DNA from 3 places in the Polaromonas sp. JS666 genome. Region 1 is predicted to be linked to each of the others. Evidence: predicted binding sites of a transcription regulator. Region 1 holds the regulator's gene; each other region holds the start of a gene.

Region 1 (9,975 bases):
GCCCGCTCCAGCGATGCTTCCCGGCCCCAGACGATCACGCGCATGCCAAACGCCCGGCCATAGCCTGCAATGATTTGTCCGATCTTGCCGTAGCTCCAGACGCCCAATGTCTTGCCCTTGAGGACTGAGCCAATACCAAAATTGGGGGGCATGGATGCGGCCTTGAGGCCAGCTTGCTGCCAGGCGCCGTGCTTCAAGTGCGATACATAGTGGGGAATGCGTCGCATCGCGGCCATCACCAACGCCCAGGTCAGCTCGGCAGGTGCGGTTGGTGACCCCACGCCTTCCGCCACCGCAACGCCGCGCTCGGTGCAGGCCGCAACATCGATATGGCTACCGACGCGGCCGGTTTGGGCAATCAGCTTGAGTTTGGGGAGTTTTTCAATCACCTGCCTGTTTAGCTGGGTTCGTTCGCGAATCAGCACGATTACGTCGGCATCCTTGAGCCGGACGGACAGCTGGCCTATGCCTTTGACCGTGTTGGTGTAGACCTTGGCAGGGTAGGCGTCCAGTTTCGCGGCGCAGTTCAGTTTTCGCACTGCATCCTGGTAGTCATCGAGGATCACAATATTCATGCCGATATTGTGCCTGCAAGATTTTTCTTCCCTTCGGACAGGGGCGCCCGAAAGCCGTCAACTTGTATCGGAAGGCAACCTGTCCCCCTGCCCGGGCTATTCAAGGGGTCAGTGGGTGCATTGCGCCGCTGCACCACGGCGCCACGGCACCACCATGGCCAGCGGATTGGGCCGGCTCGAAGGTAAGCACGCTTTACTGGACTGCGGTCTCGCGCTGAGCCATGCGCTCGAGTTCTGCACAGACATCAGACATGCGACCCGATATGACCATGCGGCCAGCGCAAGCAGGGCCGACGGCAGCGTCAAACTCGCGCACCACCTTCAAGCGGCTGGAGCCGGAGGTTTTTGCTGCCGCGGCATGTGCAGCGGCCGCGCGCCGCCGGGAGGGAATGCTGCCGGGCTTGAAGGGTACGGCCAGCTGGTGAGGTGCGCGCCGGGCGCGAGCTGGGGTGGCAAACGGGTCTGAAGCGGACTGCGCAGTCACAAACCACGCCGCCAAGGCTTGCATGGGGGCGAGTAAAACCGAGAGCACGGGTGAATTTGAAAAACTGACGATTCCCATGATGAACTCCTGAATTAGAGGGGCTTGCACCCCAATGTTTACAGGCAGGATTTCGGACTGGCTAATCGCCAGTGGGGCCGCAACGCCAGGGTGTTGGTCAATCAATGACCAAACGCCCGCCACCTGTCGCGCGGCCGGAAAGGGGTTGACTAGATGAGCATGGTGTTGCGGATCAAACCGACGGCCAGGCCCTCGAGCTCGAAGGGCTCGCCGGGCTCGACCACAATGGTTTTGAAGTCCGGGTTCTCAGGCAACAATTCAATCAGATGCTTGGTGCGCCTAAAACGCTTGACCGTCACTTCGTCGCCGATACGGGCCACGACAATTTGGCCGTTCCTGGCTTCCTTGGCCTGCTTGACGGCCAGCAGATCGCCGTCGATGATGCCGGCGTCCCGCATGCTCATGCCACGCACCTTGAGCAGGTAATCGGGCTGTCGCTGGAACAGGCTGCTTTCAAAATAATAGGTCTGCTCGATGTGTTCCTGCGCGAGAATCGGGCTGCCAGCAGCAACCCGCCCCACCAGAGGCAGGGCGAGTTGGGCCAGGCTTTGCAACGGCAGGGAAAACTGTTTGACTCTGGATTCGTGGATGGAGCGCAAGGTATCGCTGCGCAGGCGTATGCCGCGCGAGGTGCCGCTGACCAGTTCAATCACGCCTTTGCGGGCCAGGGCTTGCAGGTGCTCTTCAGCGGCGTTGGCAGACTTGAAGCCCAATTCGTTGGCGATTTCGGCGCGGGTTGGCGGCGCGCCGGTGCGGGTGATGGCGCTCTGGATCAATTCCAGGATTTGCTGCTGCCGTGCCGTGAGCTTGGGACCTTCGGAGGATAAGTGCGAAAAATCGTTCAATATGCTCATGACCAGGACTCCTTGGTTTCTCAGGTTGAGTGCGCCGGGCAACCCGGGGTTGTCGCGTGCGTCATCTGTTGTAGTGACCTGTTTTAATATCCAGTAACTGTATTTTCATCCAGTTTTTAAAAGAACGCAAGTCCCTCCATATGAATCGTCAAACCATTGTGATTTTGGGTACCGGCGGCACGATTGCCGGTCGCGCAGCCTCGGCCTCGGACAATATCGGTTACACCGCGGCGGAAGTCGGTATTGAGCAGCTGGTGGCGGCGATTCCCGGGCTGGCCGATGCCGGCCCATTGATCGCCGAGCAGGTTGCGCAGCTTGACAGCAAGGACATGAGCTTTGCCGTGTGGGCGAAACTGGCCGGACGCGTCAACCATTTTCTGGCGCAGCCTGATGTCGCAGGGATCGTTGTTGTCCACGGCACCGACACGCTCGAAGAGACCGCGTATTTTTTACAGGCAGTCTGCGGTCCCGCCAAGCCGGTGGTGCTGACCTGTGCCATGCGCCCGGCAACGGCCCTGGTACCGGACGGCCCGCAGAACGTGCTCGATGCCGTGGCCGTGGCCCGGCACTCCGGGGCGAAAGGGGTGGTGGCCGTCTGCGCTGGCTCCGTCCACACTGCGCGGGACGTGCAGAAGGTGCATCCCTACCAGGTGGACGCGTTCAGTTCGGGCGACGCGGGCCCGCTGGGCTATGTCGAGGAGGGTAGCCTGAGGTTATTGAGGAATTGGCCTGAAGCTGACGCAAGCCGGGCGCCGGACGCCACGAAAATAATGGCAGCCCTCGACGACGCCACGGACTGGCCGCATGTTGAAATCGTCATGAGTCACGCCGGTGCCCGTGGCGCCGTGGTGCAAGCCCTTATGCAGCAAGGCGTCCGGGGCCTGGTTGTCGCCACTACGGGCAACGGCACCGTACATCAGGCACTGGAAGCTGCTTTGCTCAAGGCGCAGGCCGCCGGCGTCAGCGTGGTTCGCGCAACGCGCTGCCCCAATGGCCGGGTGTTGCCCAAACCGGGTGATCTCATTCCCGATTCGCAGGGGTTGAGTCCGGTGAAGGCGCGGATAGACCTGATGCTTCGTTTGCTGGGCTGAGGCCCGGCGCCATGCCGTCTTCAGGATGGCCCGAAGGCCTTTCGGGTCGCCTCAGCTTGACAGGGCCTGGAAGGCTCTTTCGGTGATCTCATCCACACCGCCCATGCCGCTGATGGCGCGGTATTTGGGGGCTGCCTGGGGCGAAGTTTTTGCCCAGCTTGAGTAGTACTCCACCAAGGGGCGGGTTTGCGCGCTGTACACCTCCAGCCGCTTGCGCACGGTCTCTTCCTTGTCGTCTTCGCGCTGGATCAGCGGCTCACCGGTGACGTCGTCCTTGCCTTCGACCTTGGGCGGGTTGTATTTCACGTGGTAGGTGCGGCCCGATGCCGTGTGTGAGCGGCGCCCGCTCATGCGCTCGATGATGGCTTCAAAAGGCACATCGATTTCAAGCACGTAGTCGATCTTCACGCCGGCAGCTTTCATGGCGTCGGCCTGGGGAATGGTGCGGGGAAAACCGTCAAACAAGAAACCCTTTGCACAGTCGGGCTGGGCGATACGTTCCTTTACCAGGTTGATGATCAGGTCATCACTGACAAGCGCGCCAGCATCCATGATTTTTTTGGCTTCAACGCCCAACGGGGTTCCTGCCTTGACGGCTGCACGAAGCATATCGCCGGTGGAAATCTGGGGAATGCCGTATTTTTGGCAGATGAAGGTCGCTTGCGTCCCTTTTCCTGCGCCAGGCGCGCCCAACAAAATCAGTCTCATGGATGTCCTCGGATTTTTATGAATTCAGGAAGGCAACCCGGGAGTCCGGCGCGCCGGTATCTCCATGGGCTGCTTGTCAGGTGTTGAGGGGCACGTCACGCAAACCTCACGCCTGTTTCTTGTGCAAGGATAGCATGCACGCCCCTGACGGCAGCTTACACAGCCGGTGCAGGCTGATCGGGCTGCTATGGAAAGAACTGGCGTGCCCTGGCCAGGTCTTCCGGCGTATCCACACCGGGGCCGGGCGCTTCATCGGTAATGTGCACGGCAATCCGGTGGCCATGCCAGAGCGCGCGCAGCTGTTCCAGCGACTCCAGTTGCTCCAGCGGGGCCTGGGGCAGGGTGGGAAACTGCCGCAGGAAGCCGACGCGATAGCCATAGATGCCGACGTGGCGCAGCGGTTTGGGCAGCTTGCAGCCCTTTTCGCCATCTTCCCACCAGGGTTTGCCGGCAAAGTCCCGTGCCGCGGGGATGGGCGAACGGCTGAAGTACAACGCGGTCTGGCGCGCATCCAGCACCACCTTGACCACATTGGGATTGAGCAGGTCAGCCATCTGGTCAATCGAATGCGCCGCCGTGCTCATCGCACAGTCAGGGCGTTCATTGAGCAGGCGCGCCACCGCGTCGATCAGGGCCGGGTCGATCAGGGGCTCGTCACCCTGCACATTCACAACGATGTCATCGTCAGCCAGGCCGAGTGCGGTGCAGGCTTCAGCCAGCCGGTCGCTGCCGCTGGGATGGTCGGCACGGGTCAGTACCGCTGCAACGCCAAACGCCGCGCATTTGTCGATGATGTCGGTGCTGTCGGTCGCGACCACCGTGCGGGCAGCTGTGCTTTGCATGGCACGCTGCGCCACCCGCACGACCATGGGTGCGCCGCCCATGTCGGCCAGCGGTTTGTTGGGCAGGCGCGTGGAAGCCAGGCGGGCCGGGATGAGGACAGTGAAGCGCATGCTCATGCGGGCAGGAAATTGGCAAACATCACAGACCCAGTTCCTCATCGGTCAGGGTTCGGGCTTCGCTTTCCAGCAGCACCGGCAGCCCGTCGCGTACCGGGTAGGCCAGCCGTGCGCTGCGGGAGATGAGTTCCTGTTTTTCACGGTCGTAGACCAGCGGGCCCTTCGTCACGGGGCAGACCAGCAATTCAAGCAGTTTGGTATCCATGGCCTGATGGTAATTGAGAAAGCAGAGGCGCCAGGAGTGCATCAAGCGCCGCAAAAAAAGCCGGTTCGGGCGAAAACACCAGGGGAACGGCCAGAAGCTGCAAGGAGGCGAGGCCCGGCTTGCCAAACAGCTTGACGGCATCTTTTTCGGTGCACAGCACGGTCTTGCCTGCGCAGGCCGCGAGATCGCCGGCGCCAAAATCGTGGTGATCCGGCAAGGACAAGGTCTGCTCCAGCACCAGGCCGCGTGCCCTGAGCATGGCAAAGAAGGCTTCGGGATTGGCAATGCCGGCCAGTGCCACCAAGGTGCGGCCCCGCAGCGCGGTTAACGCGATCTGGCTGCCATCGGCAGCGATGGCATGGTCGGCGAGTTGCCGGCCGGAGGTGAAGCCTTCAAAAGCCGGCTTCAGGCCGGTGTGCAGCACCAGGTCAAGGCCTTGCTGCCTGCGCCCTGGCCACGGTTCGCGCAGTGGGCCAGCCGGCAGCAACCAGCCGTTGCCCACGCCCCGGTCGTCAAACACGGCAATTTCAATATCTCGCTGAAGGGCGTAGTGCTGCAAGCCGTCGTCGCACACCACGACGGCCGTGGAGGGGTATGTCGCCAGCAGCCGGCGCACGGCATCCGCTCTTTTTTTGGCGACAAAAACAGGCGCATTGGTTGCGCGCTTTATAAGGGCCGGTTCATCACCCGACTGGGCCACTGGTGTTCCGATGCTCACCTCAAGACTTTCATGGCTGGACCGTCCGTAGCCGCGCGACACCACGCCGACTTGCAGGCCTTGTGCCTGCAAATGCCGGACCAGCGCCATCACCAGTGGCGTCTTGCCTGCACCACCGGCCACGACATTGCCGGCCACGATCACGGGAACCCCAAAACGACAGGATTCGAGAATGCCGCTGCGGTACAAGGCGCGGCGCAGGCGTACGGCCTGGCCGTGGAGTTGCGCCAGCGGCCACAGCAGACGAGCCAGCCAACCCCGTGTGAGCCAGGTCCTCAACAGGAGGTTTTTCACGCGTTTCTCGCCATGTTGTTAAGGAAGAGCCGGTTAAGGAAGAGCCGGCAAGAGCCCGGAAATCTATTTCGCGCCGGCCATGGCGCTGCTTTGGGTGGCAAAGGTGATCTGCGTCAGCCCCTGGCGGCGGGCCGCTTCCATGACGGTGATGACCGCCTGGTGCGTGGCGCTGGCATCGGCGCTGATGATGATGATGCTGTCCTTGCCGGCTTTGGCCGCTTCGACCAGTGCCGCACCGAGCACCCCGATCCCGCGGCCTTCCACCAGGGTCTTGTTGACCATGTAGCGGCCATCGCTGCTGACTGCGACGATCACCTCTTTGGGGTAGTCGCGCTGCTGTTCAGCGTCGGCTACCGGTAGTTTTACCTGCAGTTCGGTGAACTTGCTGTAGGTTGTCGACAGCATCAGGAAGATGAGCACAACAAGCAACACGTCGATAAAGGGGATCAGGTTGATCTCCGGTTCATCATGCGGGTGAGGGCGAAAGTTCATAAGGGGCTCCCTTTAAACGCAGTGGCAAGCGTGGGGGCCATTGAACGCAGCGAAGGGCCGCCCCGAGCAAGTTCAGCCCCCTCGGGGGGCAGCGCAGCACACGCAGTGGCAAGCGTGGGGGCCATATTCATTTCCGCAGCGTATTGAGGTGGCGCACGAAGCGCTCCGCAGCCAGCTCCATCGTGAGCAGGTAACCGTCAACCTGGGCCCGGAAATAGCGCCAGAAAATCAGGGATGGTATGGCCACCATCAGCCCGAATGCGGTGTTGTACAGGGCGATCGAGATACCCTGCGCCATCTGCACCGGGTTACCGCCGCCGGAACTGCTGACGCCGCCGGCACCAGCTTGGGCGCCGAAAATCTCGATCATGCCGATGACGGTGCCCAGCAGTCCCAGCAAGGGCGCAGCAGAGGCAATGGTGGCCAGGGCGGCCAGGTAACGCTCCAGCTTGTGGGCTGCCTGGCGACCGGCTCCCTCCAGGATGGAGCGCAAATCGTCCTCGCTGATCCGCGGGTTGGCGTTCAGGGCACGAAACCCGCTGGCCAGCACCTCGCCAAGAACCGAGTTTTGTTCCAGTTGCGACACCACCTCTGGCGCCGGTACGGCGGAACGGGAGACCGTGATGGCTTCGTCAAGCAGTCTTGGCGGCGCGACCTTGGGGGTTTTCAGGCTGGTAAAACGCTCAATGACCAGCGCAAGCGCCAAGACGGAGCAGGCAAGCAAAGGCCATATCGGCCAGCCTGCGGCTTGTATGATCGAAAACAATGCACATCTCCAGGCAAATAATTTGTCTGGATTATGGCCCACCAAATCCGGGCCGCTGTTTTATGTGTGGCCCGCAAACCTGTTTCAAAAATGGCGTTCCTGTAAGACTTAACTCACAGAACATGTGGATAACTTTGTGAGCAAGTAGGCGCCATGGGGTTCGCGAGCCGCGCCAGATCGGGCTTGTGACAAAACGATGAAAATTTGAGCAGAATTAAGTTATTCAAAATCAATGAGTTACACGAATTCATCGCGATGTCCGAGTGCAATTGCGGCCTTCTTCCACGCCAGGCCATGCGCTGTGGAGTATTGCCCCTTGGTTTTCAAGGGGTTTGGCCTTGTTTGACGCGTCGTCCCGTCCCGAAAAACCGCCGGTCCCGGCACGCGAACCCGGCGTTCGGGTCTGGCCGGTGGGCTCCTTGCTGCGGGCCATTGCAGACAGCCTGGAGGCCCGCTTCAACCCGGTTGCCGTGCAGGGGGAAATTACTGGGTTTTCGCGCGCGGCGAGTGGGCACTGCTATTTTTCGCTGAAAGATGAGCAGGGGCAGGTTCGGTGCGCCATGTTTCGCCGCGCGGCCAGCCTGCTCGACTTTGCGCCGCGTGACGGGCAACTGGTCGAGTTGCGGGGCCGGCTGGGTGTTTATGAGCCGCGCGGCGAGCTGCAGCTGGTCGTCGAATCCATGCGGCAGGCAGGGCAGGGCAACCTGTTTGAGCAGTTCCTGGTGCTCAAGGCAAAACTCGAAGCCGAGGGCCTTTTTGACGCGGGCCGCAAGCGGGCGTTGCCGATGCTGCCGCGCGCCATTGGGGTCGTCACCTCGCTGGGCGCTGCGGCCCTGCATGATGTGGTGAGCGCCCTGCAGCGCCGCGTGCCGCACATACCGGTGGTGATCTATCCGGCCAGCGTGCAGGGCGGGCAGGCCGCCGGGGAATTGCGCGAAGCGCTGCTCAAGGCCTACCGGCGTGATGAGGTGGATGTCCTGCTGCTGGTTCGCGGAGGCGGGGCCATGGAGGATTTGTGGGCCTTTAACGACGAGCAACTCGCACGCACGATCGTGAGCTCGCCGGTGCCGGTGATCAGCGGTGTGGGACACGAGACGGACTTCACCATTGCCGATTTCTGTGCGGATGTGAGGGCGCCTACCCCGACTGCTGCCGCGGAGCTGTGCGCGCAGCCGCAAACTGTTTGGCTGGATACCCTGGGCCTTGTACTGCAGCGTATGCAACGCGCGGTGGACCGGCAACTGCAGTCGCACGCCCAGCGGCTGGACTGGGCCGCGGACCGGGTCAGCCGGCCATCGCATCTGGTGACCCGCCAGCAGGCGCGGCTGGCCGGGCTTGCGCAAAACCTGCGGCACGCCATGCGGTCCGCCCTGACGCACGAAACGCTCCGGGTGCAGGCACTGGGCGCGGAACTGCCCCGGGAGGTTGCGGGAAGCCTGCAGCACAGCCGGCAGCGGGTTGAGCGTGCGCAGTTGCGTCTCGAACTGCTGGACCCCAAGCTGGTCCTGCAGCGCGGCTACGCCTGGCTGGCGGACATGCAGGGCCACCCCATCACCCGAGCAAGGGCAACGCATCCAGGGCAGGCTGTTCGCGCTACCCTCGCGGACGGGGAGGTCGATTTGACCGTCTCTGCACCCCGCCTCATTTAGTTTTTACAATGGCCCGGACAAGTTTTTAACCACCACGAGGAAAATCATGGAACACAAGCTCCCCCCACTCCCCTACGCGATCGACGCTCTTGCGCCGCATTACAGCCAGGAAGCCTTCGAGTACCACCACGGCAAGCACCACAACGCTTATGTCGTGAACCTCAACAACCTGCAAAAAGGTACCGAGTTTGAAGCCATGACGCTGGAAGAGATCATCAAAAAATCCAGCGGTGGCATCTACAACAACGCCGCTCAAATCTGGAACCACACCTTTTTCTGGAATTGCATGAAGCCTGCGGGCGGCGGCGAGCCCAGCGGCGCACTGGCAGCGGCCATCAACGCCAAATTCGGTTCTTACGCGGCGTTCAAGGAAGCCTTTGTCAAATCGGCCGTCGGCAATTTCGGTTCCGGCTGGACCTGGCTGGTCAGGAAGGCCGATGGCTCTGTGGATATCGTCAATACCGGCCCTGCAGGCACGCCGCTGACCACCGCCGACAAGGCATTGCTGACGGTGGACGTGTGGGAGCACGCCTACTACATCGACTACCGCAACCTGCGTCCCAAGTTTGTTGAAACCTTCCTGTCCAACATGGTGAACTGGGGCTTTGCCGAAGCCAACTTCGCCTGACGCCTGACGCCTGACAGGTGACCCCTGCAGGCATTTGCGCCTTGCATGAAAAAGCCGACTTCGCGTCGGCTTTTTTCATGGGGTTGACCTATGGCAGGACGGGTCAGGTGGACGCTGTCAGCCGCTGTTCAGCGCCTGGCCTCAAAAAGTGCGCCATTCAGGCGCGTGCCCGCCTTGATGCCTTTTTTTGCAAACCATCCCTTGTTCATCTCCAGCACGTAGCGCACCGGTTGAGCCGAGCAATGCGACTCAGTGGTCTGGGGCTTCATGTCTGCAAGATTCACGATGGTGCCATCGTCAGCGACAAACGCAGCGGTCAGCGGCAGCAGTGTGTTCTTCATCCAGAAGCACTGTTGCGAGGGCTGTTCAAAGATGAAGATCATGCCTTCGTGCTGTGGCATCGTTGTGCGGTACATCAGTCCGATCTGTCTTTGCTGGGGTGTCGAAGCGACCTGGGCGTCTATCTTGTGCATG
Region 2 (9,975 bases), on a different replicon from region 1:
GAGTCAAGTCAACCGGCGCATTGCTCACGAAAGCAATTGACGCGCTCGAATCGGGCGATATGCGTTTAGATTCATAAAGCTTCGCAAGAATGGACATCCCGTCTTTGGGGGGCTTTGACAAGGTTGTCTTCGTCCACTTGACGCCGGTAGCACCTTCCTTCTTCTTGATCTGGAAAAGGTCGAGTTCCGTAGGTGTGCTGGCAGCATTGAGCACCGCAACATCTTCGATGAACTCAATGAGCAGGAGGTAGTCATCTTGTTCGAGGTCAAGCTTGAGTAAATGGCAAAGTGCCCAGTAGCGCTGAAACTCATGGCCTTTGCCGCCATGCCGCCCACCGCGCTCCTTTGTGAGCGAATCATTTAGATTTTCATGAAATGGCATCCACTCCCCTTTTTCTTCTGACGACTACTCAATCCAGCTTTCACACGGCACACAGGATGATTCATTGATGATGGTACGTTATCGTATTGGTGACCGCAAATTTGTCCCCCAAAATGAGTGGTTCTGTGAATGCTCGCTTCCACCACAAGCGGGACACTGAGCACGCCGCCTAAACGCAGACATTAGCCAATTACTGCTTCTGGCCGGGTGCAGGTGCAGCGAACATCTATATCGACGCCACATTGCTGACGGTCACGCTGCTGATGTGTCAATGTCGGGTATGGAGCGAGCATTTCGGGTAGCCCTAAGTCGGCAGTCAGTCTGTACCTGGCATTCAAGCGAAATCTTGCACAACACCCCGCCCACTGACTCTTGAAGACTGACTCCAGACATTCGGGGCGGCCGACAGCAGTCGTTCAACGTCGGAGATGACCGGCGTCCTATAGGCGGGCGAAGCCCGCCTATAGGACGTCCGCGTCGATCGACCTGTTATGCCTCAGCGCGGAGTTCTGCGACATGGCCATTGTCACTCACGAGAAAAATTCGCTTAAAGCAATGCTGAAGCCGGAGCGCCCTGAATGCAAGCTGGTATGAGTCCGCATCCGCCAACCAGTAGTCATTGAAGAGTGCCAGCCAAATCGAACCAGGAAGGTCTTTGCAGATATCGTGCTTCGTATGGATCCTGTCCTCCAAGAGCAGTCGCGCATTGAATCCAACGTCGGGAGAAGAATGGTCATTCCCAACAAGACCAACGATTCTCTTCTCCGAGAGCCGCCGTCGAATGACCCGGATGCGTACATACGCACCTTCGATGCGCCGTTCAGCTTCGAATCCGAGTTCGGGCGCGGCAACGATCTCTTGGATCCAGGAAAAGAGCCTTGTCCTGAATCGGCCGCCGCTATCAGCGGGCATCTCCAAGTGAACGAACACGTCTACATCATCGGGCAAGAGCGGGCCGAGTCTGCTATTCAGGTCGTCAACCACCCTCAGCCCGAAGCTGTCGTCTGTGGCCCGGTTGCCCAAAGATCCGTCGGGGCGGACGGTGAACTGAGCTAGTCGAGTGACCTCTACCCCGACGCGCTGCCCATCAATCACGAGCACCAAGTCGGGCGGATCCTCTCCGTCTTCGAGTCGTACGCGATTCGCGCCGCCTAGGTGACACACGAGAGAGCGCCCGACGAAAGCCTCATCCTCACGCATCCTGCGCTGCTCCCCCTGAAGCGTGACGTTGGAGGTCACCGAGCGACCTGTTATGCCTCATGGAAGAAGGCCTCCGCTTGCGCCTCGCCAACCCGGGCAGGAAGTCCCAGTAAAGGGTTAGGTCGCATTCTGTGCGCTCCAGCCAGTTGGCGTTGCCTGGCGCCAGAGCACTACAAGCTCCATTCGATCGGCCGGCCCGGTGTCATATTGCTTCGCACCGGCTGGAATGGTCACCCACGGCAATGCGCTTCGCGTCCATAGATGAGCGACAGGCTCGAACTCCCGATGGTTGTGGAGAGTGCCAGGCAGAAGAATCGCCAGTTCAGGCTTGTCCTCAGGCTCGGCCCACAGGCGAGTGTCGCAATCAACGCAGATCTTGGCTCGGCGGTGGCGCCCCTCACCAAACGAGAAAGTCCGTAGCTCCGGCGACCCTTGCTTCACCGTCAAGGCACTACGCTCCACCCACATGGCCAGACGCATGGCTGCACCGGACCGACGCTGGCAATCTGTGCAGTGGCACGCGTAGTAGGTGATGGGCCAACCCGTGAGCTCGTATTGCACCTTGCCGCACAGGCAGGCACCTGTGTACGGTGGTGGGGTGCTTGGAACTCGCATATGCGACCTAACGAATAGCGTTTATCTGCCGCAAGGCGATGCGGTATAACGTGGCAACTTCAACTACAAAAACTGGCATTTAGGTTTGTCTCACTTGGATTGTTTGCTCCATTAAAAATAGCGACAAACCCGTCAACTGTTAAGAAATGGCTCGCTCCACATTTGGAACGATTCTCGACCAAACGTTGTGGTTTGAACATCCCCCAATTGAGGGGACTGCCGACAGACCGCTCTCGCTGCATAGCGCTGTTGGTGGATTCAGAGTTCATTGCCACCAACCTGGTTAAAACAGGCTGGAACTGCGAACAGTATTTTCCAGCGTACGCATCTGACCATTGGTGACAACTTTTGTTATTAGAAAAACACGGGAATCACTCTTCTTCAAAAAATGACATGATTTCGAAAAATTGTCATCCCTATGGAATTTTTGACAGCTTTTATTTATACGATCATGGTGCACTCATTACGGGAACTCCTTTGTGCCGGCCGCAGCTGGTGCCGACAGGACTGTCAAATCCTTTCGTTCCAGCCAGGCGCTCTGCACGAACGGGTCTGTGACCGCATAGACGCCATGACCCTTGCGCATGATGATATTCGCATCACGCAGTTCCTCCGCAACGCGCTGCACTTGGTCAGCGGTCACCTCGCGGCGGACGACATTCGCGTACTCTGCGAGGGCTTCCCCAGCAAACAGGCCGGTTGCATCACCGCCGGCGCGGGCGATCCGGTCGAAGATGGCGGCCGCCAGCGTCCCGAGGTCTTCCACCTTGCGCAGTTCGACGTCGGCGGCCGCACTCTTTAGGGTGGTTGCGATCACGGGCAGCAACTTGTCGGCATCTTCTTGTGCGTGCTGTTGCAGCTGCCGCAGGGCCCGGTTCATTTCTTCCGGCCGGCACCCGAGCGTCCTGAACGCTTCGACGGCCACAGCCAGGCTCGGAACCGTCTTGGCGCCTTCGGCAGTGATGCCCATGAGCACGTACTCGACGTAGTCGTTGCCCAGGGTGGGGTAGTCCACCGACGTCGCGCCCACGAAGGCTTGGTTGCGCTGGCGCGTCATCTCGGCGACCTGGGCCCGGTGCGACCCCGTCCCAATGAAGAGGAAGTGCCCCGGCGTTTTTGGCCGCGGGTTGATAGCGTCGCGTGCGGCTTTAATGGCGAGCAGCATCTGGCTGCCATCGTCGCCGGCAAGCGCCTGCTGAACCTCGTCCACAATCAGCACAACGTCCGTCTTGGCTAGGTCGACGACTTCGGTCAGGGCCTGCGCCAGGGTTGGCCCGTTTTTTCCACCGACGTCGTGCAGCTGGAAGCCAAACTTAAGCCCCACACCGCCCAGCTCGAGTCCCTTGAGCCGCTTAAGGCGAACGAGCACGCTCGAGGTGGGCCTTTGCAGGTCTTCCAGGCTCTTGCGGATCGCAGCGTGGATGAGGGTGGCGGGGTCCGCCTTCGTATCTGCCCACAGGTCCACGTAGATCACCACGGCACCCATGGCCTCCAGCGCGGGAATCAGGTCCTGCTGCAGAAAGGTCGTCTTGCCGGTGCGTCGTTGCCCGGAAAGGAAGAGCCCAGAGCGTAGCCCCTGGTCCAGCATGCCAGGCTGCAGTAGTTGCTTGGCCATACCCTCGGCGAGGGCGGTGCGTTGGTAGTAGTCCATTTACTGTGATTTAGTCAAATATGATAATTAGCAGTATTGACTAAAATGCGCAAAAGTCAACTCGTGAAGCGAGATCCCCCCACCACCAGGGTAGGTAGGAATTTTCAGTGAAAATCGTATACTGGATGGATGTACAGTACAGTTGCACCAATGACGCCAGTAGCGGCATCGCATGCGCCGATGCCGGTCAAGCGCATCCGGGGCACAGTCAAGGCGGGCTTCCCATCACCAGCTGAGGATCTGGGCGCCGAGCGCCTGAACTTGGCCAGCCTGCTCGGGAGCGACAAGGAAGACGCCTTTTTTATGATGGCCAGCGGCCACTCCATGGTCAAGTTCGGCATCTTCGACGGCGACCTGCTGCTAATCCGCAAGCGCAAACGCCCTCGGGATGGCCATATCGTGATCGCCGACGTTGACGGCGAGTTTTTGGTCAAGATGCTCTACAAGCGCGCCGGCCAGGTCAAGCTCGTGTCAGGCAACCCAGAAATCCCGGATCTCGAGCCAAAAGACGGTCAGACCATTCGCGTCTGGGGAGTGGTCACCAGCAGCATCAAGACGTTCACAGCGTGAGGTATCCGCTGTGTATGCATTGGTGGATGGGAACAACTTCTACGTGAGCTGTGAGCGCGTATTCCAGCCCAGGCTGGAGGGCGTGCCAGTCGTCGTCTTGAGCAACAACGACGGATGTGCGGTGGCCAGAAGCAACGAAGCCAAGGCCTTGGGCATCGCCATGGGAGCTCCCTGGTTCAAGATCAAGCACTTTGCCGATGAAGCGGGGCTGGTCGCCCATTCGGCAAATTTCGCGCTCTACGGAGACATGTCAGATCGCATGATGCGTCTGGCCGCCGGCATGGGGCCCCGGCAGGAGATTTACTCCATCGATGAGTCCTTTATCGAACTCGGCGGCGTCCAGGGTGACCTGGTGGAACGAGGCCACAAAATTCGTGACCGCATCCTCCAGGGCATAGGCATACCGTGCGGTATTGGCATTGGTGCCACCAAGACACTTGCAAAGCTCGCAAATCACGTCGCCAAGACCGCGGAGCGCAAGCCGGGCAGCTACCCGGATCACTTGGCCCAGGTGTGCAACCTTGAGGCGTTAAGCAAGGGTGAGCTTGAGGCGGTCATGGCCAGAACGGACGTGGGGGAGGTTTGGGGAGTGGGTCGTCAGATCGGCAAGCAGCTGGTCGCCGGCGGCATCAAGAGCGTGCTGGATCTGGTGCGCATGGATTCAGGGACGGTTCGGCGCAGATGGTCCGTGGTACTGGAACGCACAGTGCTGGAGCTGCAGGGGGTCTCATGCATCGAACTGGAAAATGCCCCGGCCCCAAAACAGGAAATCGCGTGCACGCGCTCGTTTGGGCATCCGGTCACCAGTCAGCATCACCTTGCCGAGGCGGTAACCGACTTTGCGTCCAGAGCGGCCGAAAAGCTGCGCAAGCAGCACAGCCTGGCTGGCCAAGTGCTGGTCTTCATCCGTACGAGCCCGTTCCGGCAGTGCACGCAGTACAGCCGATCGGTGACCGTACCCATGCGCCGCCCCAGCTGCGACAGCGCCGTGATCGTGAATGCAGCCTTGCTGGGCCTGCAGGCCATTTACCGCGAGGGGTTCAACTATGCCAAAGCCGGGATCATGCTGCTGGACCTGCAAGGGAACACAAACCGGCAAGGTGAGCTGGACTTGGAGGGCGACGAAGCACAAGACCGCTCCACATTGATGCTGGCCATGGATGAACTCAATAAGCGCTTTGGCAAGGGAACGGTGCTTCTGGGTTGCGCGGGGCTGGGCGGCAACCGGCGCGCATGGTCAATGAAACAGGAACGCCGCACGCCGGGGTACACCACTTGTTGGGAAGACATACCCGTTGCGAAAAGCTGACGAGACTATCGTGGCCAGGTCGAAATGGGTGATGAAGCTCACACCGCAATCCTTGGCAAGCCAGGATTGCTGTTGACCCGTAAAGTCCAAACTTTCTGGCATTGCAAATTCGACAGGTGGCGATCGGCTTGAAGTAAGTAGAGTCCGTGGTAATTTCAATACACGAACTTTCTTCACAACAAGAGCTCATGCATTCAATCAACCCATCAGACGGCGCCCAAGCGATAGCGGCAACCGCCACCGGCAACACGGCAAAGCTGCTCGCAATTGTCGAGGTAGAAGAAGGGCAAAAGGTTCAGTGTCAGGAGCCTGGTTGCGGCCACGGTGTCTACAAACGCATCCATGTTGTGGCCACTGGCGGCAACATCATGGTGATGGGTTCTACTTGCTTCGAAAAGCGTTTCGGTTCCGCGCAACACCTACAACCCGAATACTCAGGGAATGGGGCAGGGCGCCGGCTCACTGAAGAGCAACGCCAGATGCTGCTGCAAAACACTGCTCATCTGATCGCCCTTTTCGATGAGGAGGCAACAGCCAACCGGGCAAGGCAGCTTGAGGCCCTGGAACGCAGCCGCAAAGCGCTTGCGGATCGTCAAGCCCTGTTTGATGCAAGAAGCGCAGCCCTGCGCCAGATGCGCGCGGCCGAGATGCCGTCGCAGATAACTATGCCGACCATGCCGTGGCGATGGGTGAAGCCCATGTCCTCCATGGCATATTTCCACTTGCCAGATGGGCAGGGGTGGATTCGAGTGATGCATGGCACCGGTACCCATTATTTGATGCCATGGCCAGCGTCGGAAGGATGGGATGAGGCGCTCCCGCCCACAGTAGGTAGCCCAGACTTGGAGCTGGGTGGCTATCGAGTCAACAACATTGTTGCCTGCGTCGGATTCCTGCGTAAACACGCCCTATGGGAGCAGGTTGGCATATGGCGCGACATCATGGACGCTATATCCAAGCACAATAAAAGGCTCATAACCTAGCAATCACCAAGATCATCGTTGCCTGGGAAACGAATGTCTCTTTCTCAAAGCAATGACAAGCTCCGCGCTGATGGCTAGAATGAATCCACTTTGGCTAACTGCCAATTTGCTGGTCATGTGCCAGCCTTCAACTTTGTTTTTAGTTTTCACCCATTGGGCACCGTCCCAATGGGGATGTGCCCTTAACCAATAGGACACATCATGAAGATCATCAACAGCCCCGTACGTAATGTTAGTCCCGACATCGAGTCCTCCAATGACCCTCGATCCAGGGGCTGGGCTTCCAAGCCGAAAGCAATTGCCCAAGCGAAGAAGATCGCGCGTAAGCGTGAACGTGCCATGCTGCGTCCTTTGGCAACAAAGGAGCTGCTGCGAGAGCATTTGGTCACCGTCGCTGAACAGCGGGCGGCGGCCCGTTTTGAGCGTGAATACGCTTACTACGATTTGATGCGCAAACTGACCAGGCAGAGCCGCAAGCACGCATCGCGTGCAAAGCAGCACAAACCGGAATGTGGCGTCGAACTTCCGATTGGAGAAATCCGCGTGGAAATTCGTATTGAGTACGTGGTAGCTGGTGAGCGTCGCGAGTCTGCGCTCCTGGCGTCATGTGCAATTGACGATTGAAAGTCACCTCAACGGTGACGTTCCGAAAGGCCCTCGAACTGTTCAAGTTCGGGGGCTTTTTCATTGGATAAATCGAACGGACCGACTGCGCAACAACGACGAAACGTTGGTCATAAATGCGTTGCCTACGCATTGCGCGCTATGAGCGAATGGAAAGCGGATGGTGAACTGTGACCCGGCAACACAGTCCGATACTGCCTCGGAGCCGCCGGCCACTGCCTAGAATGGGCTGCGAGCAGCAGAATTCCACAGGCCCCATAGAGAGCCACTTAACTTTTCAGGGACGACATGCCTCACCAGCTCCGGCGGATCATCGCCATCAATATCAGGAATCCAAACGGAGGATTGCCGTCCGGCCGTATCGCGGAGCTTGACCCCCGTGGTGGCGTCCTTGCAGTCGGCGACAACGGGGTAGGCAAGACGACGTTCCTGCGGCTGATGCCAATCTTCTATGGAGCCACCCCAACCCAGGTGCTCAAGGGTACCGGCCGCTCCAGCATGATCACCTACACCCTGCCAGACCCAAGCAGCGCCGTAGCCTATGAGTACGAGCGGGAAAGTGCCACTGACCTGCGCACGGTAGTGATGCATGCCCGCGCTGGTGAAGAAGCTCCCCAGTTCCACATCATCCACGGCGGCTACCAGGAAACCTACTTCTACGACGAAAACAATCAGTACGTGGGGCGGGATGAATTCAAGGCCCGCGTCGAAGCCATGGGTGTGGAAGTCACCCGCCGGCTCAGCCTGCATCAGTACCGGGCCGTGATCCTCAATGAGCGCCTGTCCACCAAGGAAGGGATTGAGCTCCGCCGCCTGGCGGCACTGCATTCCCTCGGGCCCCGCGCGCTGTACAACCTGGACCAGATTTCAGCGGCCATGGCCAATGAAAGGATCAACTTCCGCGACCTGCAAAACATCGTCCTGGAGCGTGTGTCCGATGCCCACACGGTAGGGGTCAAGCCCACCAACGTGCGCGAACTCAAGCAGAACAAGGAATCCGTGTCCCGCTGGATGGAAGCCCGCGCCCATCTGGCCGACATTCTCAAACGCAAGCCTGATGCCCAGCGCATCAAGGAACGGGTGGCAAGGATCAAAGGACTGCACCTGGAGCTGTGTTCCCTGCACGTGGCCGTCAAAAGCGCCTTGGGGCAAGCCAACATCGAGCATGAGCAGCTGCTTGCCCAGCACAAGGACCACACCAACCGGTTCAAGGAACAGGACGATGCCATTCAGGAATCGATTCGGGGGCTGGTAAACACCAAGGAACAGGCAGATAGCGCGTTTCAGGCTAAACGCGCCATGGTGGCCAGCGCGGTGGACCGGCAAACTCATTTCGAGCGCATTGACGTTCCAACGATGGCCGTTCTGGACGACACCGAGGCCGACCTGCAGGCGCAGAAGGCCTCCAAGGAAAGTGAGCGCGACACACTGACCAAAGCCGCGGGCGACATCACCAGGAAGCGGGATGAACGCAAGGGCATCATCGAGCAGGGCGCTTCTACCCAGATTGCGGACATCGACGCACGTAGCCAGCAGTCATTGCGCGACTCGATGGTCAGCTTGAAAGCCCTGAATCAGGCGCAGGAAGATGCACTACTGGCGCTGGCCACGCCTGCTAGGTTGGCTGAAATTGCGGCCGATCGGGTCAAGATCGGCATCGCCGAAGGCGAAGTAAGACAAAAGCTCCAGAACCCAGTGGCCACGGCACAAACCCGGGCTGATCGCAAAGCTGCAGACGAAGATGCCACCCGCTGGGCCGACGAGCTCACAAAGGCACAACGTGAAGTCAACAAGACGCGGGACGGCCATGACACCGCGCGCCGTGCCACTGACCAGTCTCTTGCCCAGCTACGGCTGTTGGAACAGGAAGCCCAGGACCTGACCGGTCATATGGAGCAGCTGCAGGCCTCGTTGACCCCGGAGGCAGGCTCCCTGCTGGAGTTCATCCGAGGGGGTGACCCGTCCATGTGGGCCAATACCGCAAAACTGCTGGAACCCGCCTTGCTGGCGCGTACCGACCTTTACCCCACGCTGGCGCCAGATGCCCTGGATGGCGTATCCACCGATGGATCGGTCACAGTAGGACCTGTCAGCATCCGTGTGCAGGAGCTGGACGTGCCGGCATGGTTTGACATGCAGGAAGTGCGCGATGCACTGGAGCGCAAACAAGCCCAGGCCAACCAGGTCGCGGACGCACTCAAGCAGGCCACGGAGACGGCGAGGAAGCTCGGCGCCCAGGCCAAGCAGGCTGAAACAGCCTATGAAGGCGCCAAAGCCCACGAATCCCTGACCCAGGCCGCTTTGGATTCGGCACGCCAGAAGAAAGGGCGGCTGGACAAGGTGGTACTGGAAGAAGAACGCGCATTCAAGGAATCCGCGACGGCCGAACGCAGCACCTTGCAGGAGCGCAGCCGGTCATTGGACGCCGAGGAAAAGCGCATTTCGCAGGGCATTGAGGCAGCCCGTCAGGCCATACGAGACGACTTCAAGGCCCAGCGTGATCGCCAGGACCAAGCCGACCAGAATGCCGAGTTGCGATTCAAAACCGAGAAGCAGGCAGTGCAGTCCCGCAAAGACGATGACTTGGCACGCCTGCAGGACGACTATGAGCGCAGTCTGGCCGGCATGGGACTCGACCCGC
Region 3 (9,975 bases), 240 kb from region 1:
GTAATAGGGGACGACTTGCAGCTGGCAGTCGGCGCCCACCTGCTTGGCAAACCTGGCGAGCTCGATCGCCTCGGCGGTGGAATTGGCGCCGCAGCCGGCCATGATGGGCACGCGCTTTTTCGCCTGCTCCACCGAGACGCGGATGATTTCGCAGTGCTCTTCGACGTTGACGGTCGGGGATTCGCCGGTGGTGCCGACCACGCCTATGCAGTCGGTCCCTTCGGCGATGTGCCAGTCCACCAGTTTGCGCAGGGTGGGGTAATCTACGCTGCCGTCATCATGCAAGGGTGTTGCCAGTGCAACGATGCTGCCAGTAATGGGTTTCATGTCTTGGTCTGTAGGTTCGCGGCCCTGGGAGTGGTCTGGAAACAATCGTGAAAAGTAGATTGCCGACCCGAAGAGCCAATCCTGCATTCTACCCAGAGGCTAGACCAGTCTGTAGCGTGGGGGGACTGGGGTGTGGGGTTGCAGGACCCCGGGCAAACCCGGATGGTTTTCGGGTTCGTGGATGGCGGCAATGCGCTGGACGAAGCGGGGCTGCAGTCCCTGCGGGCCTTCCTCAAAGCCGTCCTCGAAAGCGACCACCCGCAAGCCGCGGCAGATCTCCAGCAACTCACCGGGACGCAACAGAAAATCGGGACGGGAGGGTTTTCCCACGGTTTCATTGCCTTGCGTAAAAGTTTCGTAAATCAGGACACCGCCCGGCGCCAGGCTGCCAAGCAAGGTGGGCATCAGCGGGCGCCAGAGGTAGTTGGTGACCACCACCGCGTCAAATTGCCGGCCGGCAAAGGGCCAGGAGCCATTTTCAATATCCGCCACCACCGCTTCGCGGGCCTGCGCCGGAATTGCTATGGACTCAATAGCCTCCTGTGACCTGTCTACAAGGACGACGGGGTGATTTTGTTTATAAAACCAGCAGGCATGGCGGCCATAGCCGCAAGCCACATCGAGCACCACACCGCCGTCTGCCACCAGGTGCGACCAGCGCTGTACCCAGGCCGAGGCCGGCTCTGTGCCATGTGAACTGTGTTCCTTATGCGATGTGGTCATGTGTCAATGTGTTCAGCGAAACGTGGTCAATGAGGTTTTACCTCGTCCTTGAGGGCGGCCAGCGCCATCGACTCTACACGGGCTGGCGCCACCAGCTTGAGCCAGCGCCCCAGCCTGCCTTTGGCCGTCATCACCACCTCGCGGTCCCGCCGTGCCATGCCCTGCAGAATCAGTCCTGCGCATTCCTCAACGCTCATGGCCTGGTCTTCCTTCAGGCCGCTGGCGTCGGCAGGAGCACCCGCGGCATTGAAGCCGCGATACCGGGTCTGCGTAGCGACCACGCCGGGATAGACGGTCGTCACGCTGACGCCGGCACCTTTCAATTCCGCGCGCAGGGCCTCGAAGAAACCCGTCATGGCAAATTTGGTGGCGCTGTAGGCGGTCCGGCCCGGCACGCCAATCAGCCCGGCGAGGCTGGAGACGGCCACGATGGCCCCGCGGCTTTGCTTTAAATGAGGCAGAGCCGCATGGGTGCACCAGACGCTGCCCCAGAGGTTGATGCGCATCAGTTGCTCGTACCAGGCCAGGTCTTCGGCTTTGACGTCTTCAAAGAGCGCCTGCGCCGACCGACCGGCGTTATTGACCAGCGCGTCGATGCGGCCAAACCGGGCGACAGCGGCGGCGATCAGCTGCCGGCATTGGGCCTCGACCGAGACATCGGTTTTCACCACCAGCGTCTGGGCGCCATGCGCCGCACATTGCGCGGCGACTTCCGCGAGCAAGGCTTCGTTGCGCGCAGCCAGCACCAATGCCACGCCGGTGCGGTGCGTTTGCGCCAGTTGCCGCGCCATCTCCGCACCTATGCCATCGGACGCCCCGGTAATTACGATAGTTTTCATGGCTGCTTGTCCCCGTCGTGATTGGCTTCAGGTCTCAATGGCCTGTAAAACACCGCGGGCAAGCCTGAAGCAAGCCTGAAGCAAGCCTGAAGCAATCCTAGAAACAGGCCCAGACCTGATTGGCCAGCGTGAAGAGGAAATCAGGCCGTGTATAAAGGGAAAACACCCCAAGTGACGCGAGGATCGCGACGGTCCACAAGCCGATTTTCTTGGACACTTCATGCTCCCTGCGGTACGCCGGCGCGGGCAATCGGGGCTTCGCGCACCGGCAGGTTCACCAGCGCGGCAAATACGCCCAGCGCAATCGCGATGTACCAGACGATGTCGTAGCTGCCCGTACGGTCGTACAGGTAGCCGCCCAGCCAGACGCCCAGGAAGGAGCCGATCTGGTGGCTGAAGAAGATAAAGCCGCCCAGCATGGACATATGCTGGATGCCGAAGATTTGCGCCACCACCGCATTGGTGGGTGGGATGGTCGACAGCCACAACAGGCCCATCACGCTGGCAAAGATGTAAACGCTCATGGGGCTCAGCGGGGCGGCCAGGAACACGGCGATGACGATGGCCCGCGACAGGTAAATCGTCGCCAGGATTTTGCGTTTGGCGATCTTCTGCCCGAGCGAGCCGGCCAGGTAGGTGCCGAACACATTGAACAGGCCGATCAGCGCCAGCGCATAGCTGGCTACCTGCGGCGACAGGCCCTTGTCTTTGAGATAGCTGGGCATGTGCACGCCAATGAATACCACCTGGAAGCCGCAGACGAAATAGCCGGCCATCAGTAATTGAAAGCTCGGGTATTTGAAGGCTTCCCGCAGCGCCTGCCCGATGGTTTGCTCGCGTTTGACCGGCTTGCCGCTCGCAAAGCCGCTCTCATGCAGCCCCAGCGCCAGGGGCACGATCATCAAAACTGCAATGCTCAGGGCCAGCAGCGCTTCTTTCCAGCCCAGGCTACTGATCAGGAAGCCCTCGATGGGCACCATCAAAAACTGGCCAAACGAGCCTGCGGCCGCTGCCACGCCCATGGCCCAGGAGCGCTTGTCCGAGGAAATATTGCGCCCGATGACGCCGTAAATCACCGCGTAGGTTGTGCCCGCCTGCGCCGCGCCAATCAGCACCCCCGCGGTCAGCGTGAACAGCAGGCCCGTGGGCGACAGCGCCATGCCGACAAGGCCCAGGGCGTACAGCAGCGCGCCGCCCACAATCACCCGGAAAGCGCCAAAGCGGTCAGCCGCCATTCCGGCAAAGATGCCAAAAACACCCCAGGCCAGGTTCTGCACGGCAATGGCAAAAGCGAAGGTCTCGCGCGTCCAGCCCTGCGCCTGGGTGATGGGTTGAAGCCAGAGGCCGAAACCATGGCGTATGCCCATGGACAGCGTGACAATCGCCGCGCCGCAGGCCAGCACCTGGAGCATTGACAGGGTTTGGACGGAATAGGTCGCAGAATCGGAGGAAGGAGAGGGGTTGGAAGCCATGGGCAGACTGTAACGAAAATGTCCACGAGGTGCTGGCGGCCGGGCGGTGCGCCGCGAGGCGGAACCGTTCGACCCGGCGGGTTCGGTTAGTATGGCTGTATATTCATAAGGGGTATCCGCTTAGCTCCACTAGACCGATTCCACCATGTCCTGTGTTGTTCGGGTGATGTCCTGATAGGTCACGGGTTTCGTGACAACGGCTTGCTGCAGCAGCCGGTAAAACAGCATCCCGCGAGAGCCCGAAGTGCGGCGATTGAAGCGAAAGACAAACTCATCCAGGTAGGCATCCAGATGCTCGGGCTGGACCGAGCCATGGTGCGTGCCCAGGATCCAGCGCTTGACCAGTGAGGCCACCCGATGCACCCCTGCCATGGAGACATGGGCAGGAACATCCGAGCCCAGCATGACCGTGCGCTCATGGTCATAGCCCAGCTCGCTGAGCGAACGATAGGCGGCCGAGCCGTCAGTGCGAATCTGGGCGCCGGGCTCCACCGACTGCTGGACAAACGGCACCACGCATTCGTCAGAATCATTGGCGATGCGGTGCAGACGAATCCGGCCAAATCCTTTGGGCTGCAGTATCTCCACGGCCATCACCACCAGTACTTTGCTGGTGCGGCTCTTGCGACCCACGGCAGAGATGGGCTGCTGTCGGTCCGAGATGGCCAGGTAGGTTTCATCCACCTCGACCAGACCTTTCAGGCGTTCCCGATCCGGGCGCACCATGGCACAGCGAAAGCGGTGCAGCATGGTCCAGGCCGTCTGGTAGCTGCCCAGCCCCAACACCCGCTGCAAGCCTAGGGCGCTGACACCTTGCTTCTGGCTGGTGAGATACCACGCCGCCGCCAGCCATACCTTTAGCGGCGTACGGGTCTTGTCAAAGATGGTGCCCGAGGTCACGGTCGTCTGTCGCCCACAGTCCTGGCACATCAATCGCGTGCGGCTGGATCGGTATGGCGCCGCCATGCTGGCGCAATTTGGGCAGGCGAAGCCGTGCGGCCAGCGCAAGCGCTCCAGGTAAGACAGGCAAGCCTCCTCGGAGGAAAACCAATCGAGGAATTCGCTCCAGGTGCGGGGGTAGTCTTGGGCTGGAACTGGCATAATAACTGGGTATTTATCCAGTATATCCGACTCCACTGGAGCTAAGCGGATACCCCTTATATTCATACAGTTACTTTTGCGGCCCGGTCTACAATTGCCGCAATTTCCTCATCAGCCATGGCCGACAAACTATCTACCGCAAGCAACGAATATTCCGAAGGCTCCATCCGCGTGCTCAAGGGCCTGGAGCCCGTCAAGCAACGGCCGGGCATGTATACGCGCACCGACAACCCGCTGCACATCATCCAGGAGGTTCTGGACAACTCGGCTGATGAGGCGCTGGCCGGGTATGGCAAAAAGATCAAGGTCACGCTGCACACCGACGGCTCGGTGAGCGTGGAAGATGACGGCCGCGGCATCCCGTTTGGCCTGCACCCGGAAGAAAAAGCACCGGTGGTCGAGCTGGTGTTCACCCGCCTGCATGCCGGCGGCAAGTTCGACAAGGGCAAGGGCGGCGCTTATAGCTTCTCGGGTGGCCTGCACGGCGTGGGGGTGAGCGTCACCAACGCCTTGTCAAAACGGCTTGAAGTGATGTCTTACCGCGAAGGCATGGTCGCCCGGCTGGTGTTTTCAGGTGGCGATGTCATTGAAAAACTGCAGTTGCGCAAGGCTGCTGAAGGCGACCGCAAGTGCGGTACTTCCGTGCGTGCCTGGCCGGACGCCAAATACTTCGAGTCTGCCGCTCTGCCCATGGCCGAGTTGACGCATTTGCTGCGCAGCAAGGCCGTGTTGATGCCCGGCGTGACTGTCACGCTGACCAACGAGAAGACCAAAGAAACGCAGACCTGGGCCTACAAAGGCGGCCTGCGCGACTACCTGATGCAGACCCTCACTGCCGATCCGGTGATTCCGATGTTTGAAGGCGAGGGCTTTGCCGATGCCTCGCACGACAGTTTTGCCGAGGGTGAGGGCGCCCAGTGGTGTGTGGCCTTTACCGAAGACGGTCAGCCCATGCGCGAAAGCTACGTCAACCTGATCCCGACCAGTGCCGGCGGTACGCACGAGAGCGGGCTGCGCGATGGCTTGTTCACTGCTGTCAAGAGCTTTATCGATTTGCATTCGTTGCTACCCAAGGGCGTCAAGTTGCTGCCCGAGGATGTGTTTGCCCGGGCCAGCTATGTGCTTTCCGCCAAGGTGCTGGACCCGCAGTTTCAGGGTCAGATCAAGGAACGCCTGAACTCGCGCGATGCGGTGCGGCTGGTGTCGAGCTTTGTGCGCCCCACGCTGGAGCTGTGGCTGAACCAGCATGTCGACTACGGAAGAAAGCTGGCCGAACTCGCCATCAAGGCTGCGCAAACCCGCCAGAAGGCTGGCCAGAAGGTTGAAAAACGCAAGGGCTCCGGCGTGGCCGTGCTGCCGGGCAAGCTGACCGATTGTGAAAGCAAGGACCTGGCACACAACGAGGTCTTCCTGGTCGAGGGCGACTCGGCGGGCGGCAGTGCCAAGATGGGGCGCGACAAGGAAAGCCAGGCCATCCTGCCGCTGCGCGGCAAGGTGCTCAACACCTGGGAGGTCGAGCGTGACCGGCTGTTCGCCAACACGGAAATCCACGATATTGCCGTGGCCATCGGGGTCGATCCGCATGGCCCCCATGACAAGCCGGACCTGAGCGGCCTGCGCTACGGCAAGGTCTGCATCCTCAGCGACGCCGACGTTGACGGCTCGCATATCCAGGTGCTGCTTTTGACCCTCTTTTTTCGCCACTTCCCCAAACTGATTGAAGCTGGTAATGTGTATGTGGCGCGCCCGCCGCTGTTTCGGGTGGATGCGCCGGCCCGCGGCAAGAAGCCGGCGTCCAAGGTGTATGCCCTGGACGAAGGTGAATTGACCGCCATATTGGACAAGTTGCGCAAGGACGGCGTGCGAGAGAACGCCTGGAGCATCAGCCGCTTCAAGGGGCTGGGCGAAATGAGTGCGGAACAGTTGTGGGAAACCACGCTCAACCCGGACACCCGGCGCCTATTGCCCGTGCAGTTGGGCAACTTTGATTTTCTGCAAACCGAGAGCCTGATCACCAAGCTGATGGGTAAAGGCGAGGCTGCGGCGCGGCGCGAACTGATGGAGTTGCACGGCGATGCCGTGGAGATTGATATTTGATGAATTTCCCCCTGAAGTTGTTTTCACTTTTGCACCTGGCATCGGCATCCCGCGCGTTGGCGGGGATGCGGGCGCCGCGTAGCCCTGCCCGCTGGCGCGCGCTGCTGTTGCCCATGCTGGTCATGATGCTTGCGGGTTTGCACGTCACTCCGGCCCGTGCCGATATCTGGGGCTATGTAGATGCCGGGGGCGTTGCCCACTTTTCGGCGATACGGCTGGATGAGCGCTATGAGCTTTTCTTTCGCGGGGCTGAAAGCTTCAGCGCAGGCAACGATGTTGCCAAAAGCGGCAAGGCAGTCGGCAACGGTGCCAACCGGGCTACCGGCGTGGCCGCTGCGCCGCCCAAGCTGCTCGCCTATTTTGATGTGTCTCCCAACTACAAGGCCGTCAAGCACCTGCTGCGCGAAGCTTCCGTCAAGCATGGCATTGACTACGAACTGCTGCAGGCCCTGATCGCCACCGAATCGGGCTTTGACACCCAGGCCGTCTCGCCCAAAGGCGCGGTGGGGCTGATGCAGCTGATCCCGCCGACGGCGGAACGCTATGGCGTCAGGGCCGACAAAAATTCCCCGATCCAGAAAAAGCTGACCGACCCCAAGACGAACATTCGGGCGGGTTCAAGCTACCTGAGCGACCTGATTGCCATGTTCCCCGGCCAGCTGGAGCTGGCTGTTGCCGCCTATAACGCCGGCGAGGGTGCCGTGCAGCGAGCCGGTAACAAGATTCCCAATTACCCTGAAACCAAAAACTACGTCAAGACCGTGATGCAGCTCTATAACCACCTTAAGCCGCCCAGCATGATGGCGTCGCCCGGCCGGGTTCGCATGGAAATGATGGGCGGCGCAACCGGCCGCAGCAACATGGTGCCGCCCACAGTGGTGTCCACCGCCACGCCAGAGGTCCAGCCCGAGCAGAACTGACGTCACAATGCGCCTTGTGTTCAGCCCGGGAATGTTTGCGCGGGATGTGCCACCCACCAGCCCGGCGGCCTGAAAAACGGCTCCCCCTGCATTTCTTTGTAGCCCTGTGCCGGCCGCACCAGTGTGTACCGGCATGCGTAACTCCACCTTACCAGCCAAGTCAAATTCAAGATGGATCTCTTTACACCGGACGCAGTAGCCCCGATCCCCGAACCTGCTGACCAGGACTCGCTCGCCGCCTATGCGCAGCGCGCCTACCTGGAATACGCGCTGAGCGTTGTCAAGGGCAGGGCGCTGCCCGACGTGTGCGATGGCCAGAAGCCCGTGCAGCGGCGCATTTTGTACAGCATGGCGCGCATGGGCCTGGGCTTTGGCGGCGCCAATGGTGCAAGCGGGGCCAAGCCGGTCAAGAGCGCGCGCGTCGTCGGCGACGTGCTCGGCAAATACCATCCGCACGGCGACCAGGCGGCTTACGACGCGATGGTGCGCATGGCGCAGGACTTCAGCCAGCGTTACCCGCTGGTCGACGGCCAGGGCAATTTCGGCTCGCGCGACGGCGACGGGGCGGCGGCCATGCGTTATACCGAGGCTCGGCTGGCGCGCATCACAACCTTGTTGCTCGACGAACTCGACGAAGGCACGGTCGACTTTGCGCCGAATTACGATGGCTCGTTCGAAGAGCCGCGCCAGTTGCCGGCGCGCCTGCCGTTCACGCTGCTTAACGGCGCCAGCGGCATTGCCGTGGGCCTGGCCACCGAGATTCCCAGCCACAACCTGCGCGAAGTGGCCGACGCCTGCGTCGCCCTGATCAAGACGCCCAGGCTCAGCGATGAAGAGCTGTACACGCTGATCGCCGGTCCCGACTACCCGGGCGGCGGACAGATCATTTCCAGCACGGCGGAAATTGCGGCGGCCTACAGCACCGGCCGGGGTTCTCTCAAGGTACGCGCGCGCTGGAAGATTGAGGACCTGGCCCGCGGCCAGTGGCAGCTGGTGGTGCAGGAGTTGCCTCCCGGCGTCAGCACCCAGCGCGTGCTGGAAGAGATTGAAGAGCTGACCAATCCCAAGATCAAGGCCGGCAAAAAGGCCTTGAGCCAGGAGCAGGTGCAGCTCAAGCAGACCGTGCTGTCGGTGCTCGATGTGGTGCGCGATGAGTCCAGCAAGGACGCCGCGGTGCGCCTGGTGTTCGAGCCCAAGACCAGCAGAATCGGGCAGTCCGAGCTCATCAATACCTTGCTGGCGCACACCAGCCTGGAGAGCTCTGCCTCCATCAACCTGACCATGGTCGGGCTCGACGGCAAGCCGACGCAAAAGACGCTGCGGCAGATGCTGGGCGAGTGGATCGAGTTCCGCCAGGCCACGGTGCAACGGCGCTCGCAGCACCGGCTCGATAAGGTCCTCGACCGCATTCACATCCTCGAGGGACGGCAGCTGGTGCTGCTCAACATCGATGAGGTAATTGCCATCATCCGCCAGTCGGACGAACCCAAGGCCGCGCTGATCGCCCGCTTCTCGTTAAGCGAGCGGCAGGCCGAAGACATCCTCGAAATCCGCCTGCGCCAGCTGGCGCGGCTTGAGGCCATCAAGATCGAGCAAGAGCTCAAAACCCTGCGCGAAGAGCAGGGCAAGCTCGAGGAAATCCTGGGCAGCCCGGCGGCGCTTCGCCGGCTGCTGGTCAAGGAAATTGAAGCGGACGCCAAACAGTTTGCCGACCCGCGCCGCACGCTGATCCAGGCCGAGAAAAAGGCTGTGCTCGAAGTCAAGGTGCTGGACGAGCCGGTCACGGTGGTGGTGAGCGCCAAGGGCTGGGTGCGCGCCCGCTCGGGCCACGGCCACGACGCTGCAAGCTTTGCCTTCAAGGCGGGCGACGGCCTGTACGCCACGTTCGAATGCCGTACCGTCGATACCCTGCTGGCCTTTGGCTCACGCGGCCGTATTTACTCTGTCCCGGTGGCGTCCCTGCCGGGCGCGCGCGGTGACGGGCAGCCGCTCACGACGCTGATCGACCTGGAGTCCGGCACGCAGTTGGTGCATTACTTTGCGGGTCCTGCCAACGCAACGCTGCTCCTCAGCGCCAGCGGCGGCTACGGTTTTCTTGCCACGGTTGAAAACATGACCTCACGCCTGAAGGCCGGCAAGGCCTTCATCAGTTGCGCGGAGGGCGAAACCGTGTGCCGGCCATCGCACGTCTCGGGCGGAACGGGCGCGACCCCGCTCAACCCGGCTACGCATGTGGCCTGCGCCTCGACGGGTGGCCGCATCCTTACCTTCGAGATTGCCGAACTCAAACTTCAGGCGGCCGGTGGACGCGGCTTGATGCTGCTGGACCTGGATGCCAAGGACACGCTGGCCGGCGCAGCGGCCTACACCCGCAGCGTGAAGATCGAAGGCATCGGGCGCGGTGGCAAGGCGCGGGAGGAGACTCTGGAGATCCGTAGCCTGAACAATGCCCGTGCGGCGCGTGCCCGCAAAGGCAAGGCGGCCGACCTGGGCTTC

Evidence for each region. Region 1 encodes LexA, which represses DNA repair genes until DNA is damaged. Its sites were predicted from a motif close to ACTGTATNNNNATACAGT; they were not measured.
Region 2: BPRO_RS24945 (LexA family protein) is a predicted target of LexA. The motif match lies at 3,969-3,986, and genes of this name have one in related genera.
Region 3: BPRO_RS15815 (DNA topoisomerase IV subunit B) is a predicted target of LexA. The motif match lies at 4,467-4,484, and genes of this name have one in related genera.

What each region holds. Positions count from the first base shown of each region.
Region 1 is NC_007948.1:3,106,773-3,116,747, reverse strand. Features, by position in the region: gene BPRO_RS14725 (D-2-hydroxyacid dehydrogenase family protein) at 1-575, opposite strand, end outside; gene BPRO_RS14720 (hypothetical protein) at 769-1,137, opposite strand; gene lexA (transcriptional repressor LexA) at 1,287-1,991, opposite strand; gene BPRO_RS14710 (asparaginase) at 2,132-3,082, shown strand; gene adk (adenylate kinase) at 3,134-3,790, opposite strand; gene kdsB (3-deoxy-manno-octulosonate cytidylyltransferase) at 3,976-4,743, opposite strand; gene BPRO_RS14695 (Trm112 family protein) at 4,772-4,954, opposite strand; gene lpxK (tetraacyldisaccharide 4'-kinase) at 4,935-5,966, opposite strand; gene BPRO_RS14685 (ExbD/TolR family protein) at 6,030-6,458, opposite strand; gene BPRO_RS14680 (MotA/TolQ/ExbB proton channel family protein) at 6,586-7,224, opposite strand; gene xseA (exodeoxyribonuclease VII large subunit) at 7,563-8,873, shown strand; gene BPRO_RS14670 (superoxide dismutase) at 8,920-9,501, shown strand; gene BPRO_RS14665 (DUF192 domain-containing protein) at 9,630-9,975, opposite strand, start outside.
Region 2 is NC_007949.1:78,854-88,828, forward strand. Features, by position in the region: gene BPRO_RS24925 (DUF4297 domain-containing protein) at 1-382, opposite strand, end outside; gene BPRO_RS24930 (hypothetical protein) at 872-1,621, opposite strand; gene BPRO_RS30980 (GFA family protein) at 1,700-2,197, opposite strand; gene BPRO_RS24940 (ATP-binding protein) at 2,661-3,848, opposite strand; gene BPRO_RS24945 (LexA family protein) at 3,999-4,418, shown strand; gene BPRO_RS24950 (Y-family DNA polymerase) at 4,429-5,727, shown strand; gene BPRO_RS24955 (hypothetical protein) at 5,916-6,710, shown strand; gene BPRO_RS24960 (hypothetical protein) at 6,912-7,334, shown strand; gene BPRO_RS24965 (ATP-binding protein) at 7,623-9,975, shown strand, end outside.
Region 3 is NC_007948.1:3,346,244-3,356,218, reverse strand. Features, by position in the region: gene dapA (4-hydroxy-tetrahydrodipicolinate synthase) at 1-327, opposite strand, end outside; gene BPRO_RS15835 (class I SAM-dependent methyltransferase) at 427-1,050, opposite strand; gene BPRO_RS15830 (SDR family oxidoreductase) at 1,077-1,889, opposite strand; gene BPRO_RS15825 (MFS transporter) at 2,108-3,361, opposite strand; gene BPRO_RS15820 (IS1595 family transposase) at 3,491-4,462, opposite strand; gene BPRO_RS15815 (DNA topoisomerase IV subunit B) at 4,580-6,559, shown strand; gene BPRO_RS15810 (lytic transglycosylase domain-containing protein) at 6,625-7,479, shown strand; gene parC (DNA topoisomerase IV subunit A) at 7,651-9,975, shown strand, end outside.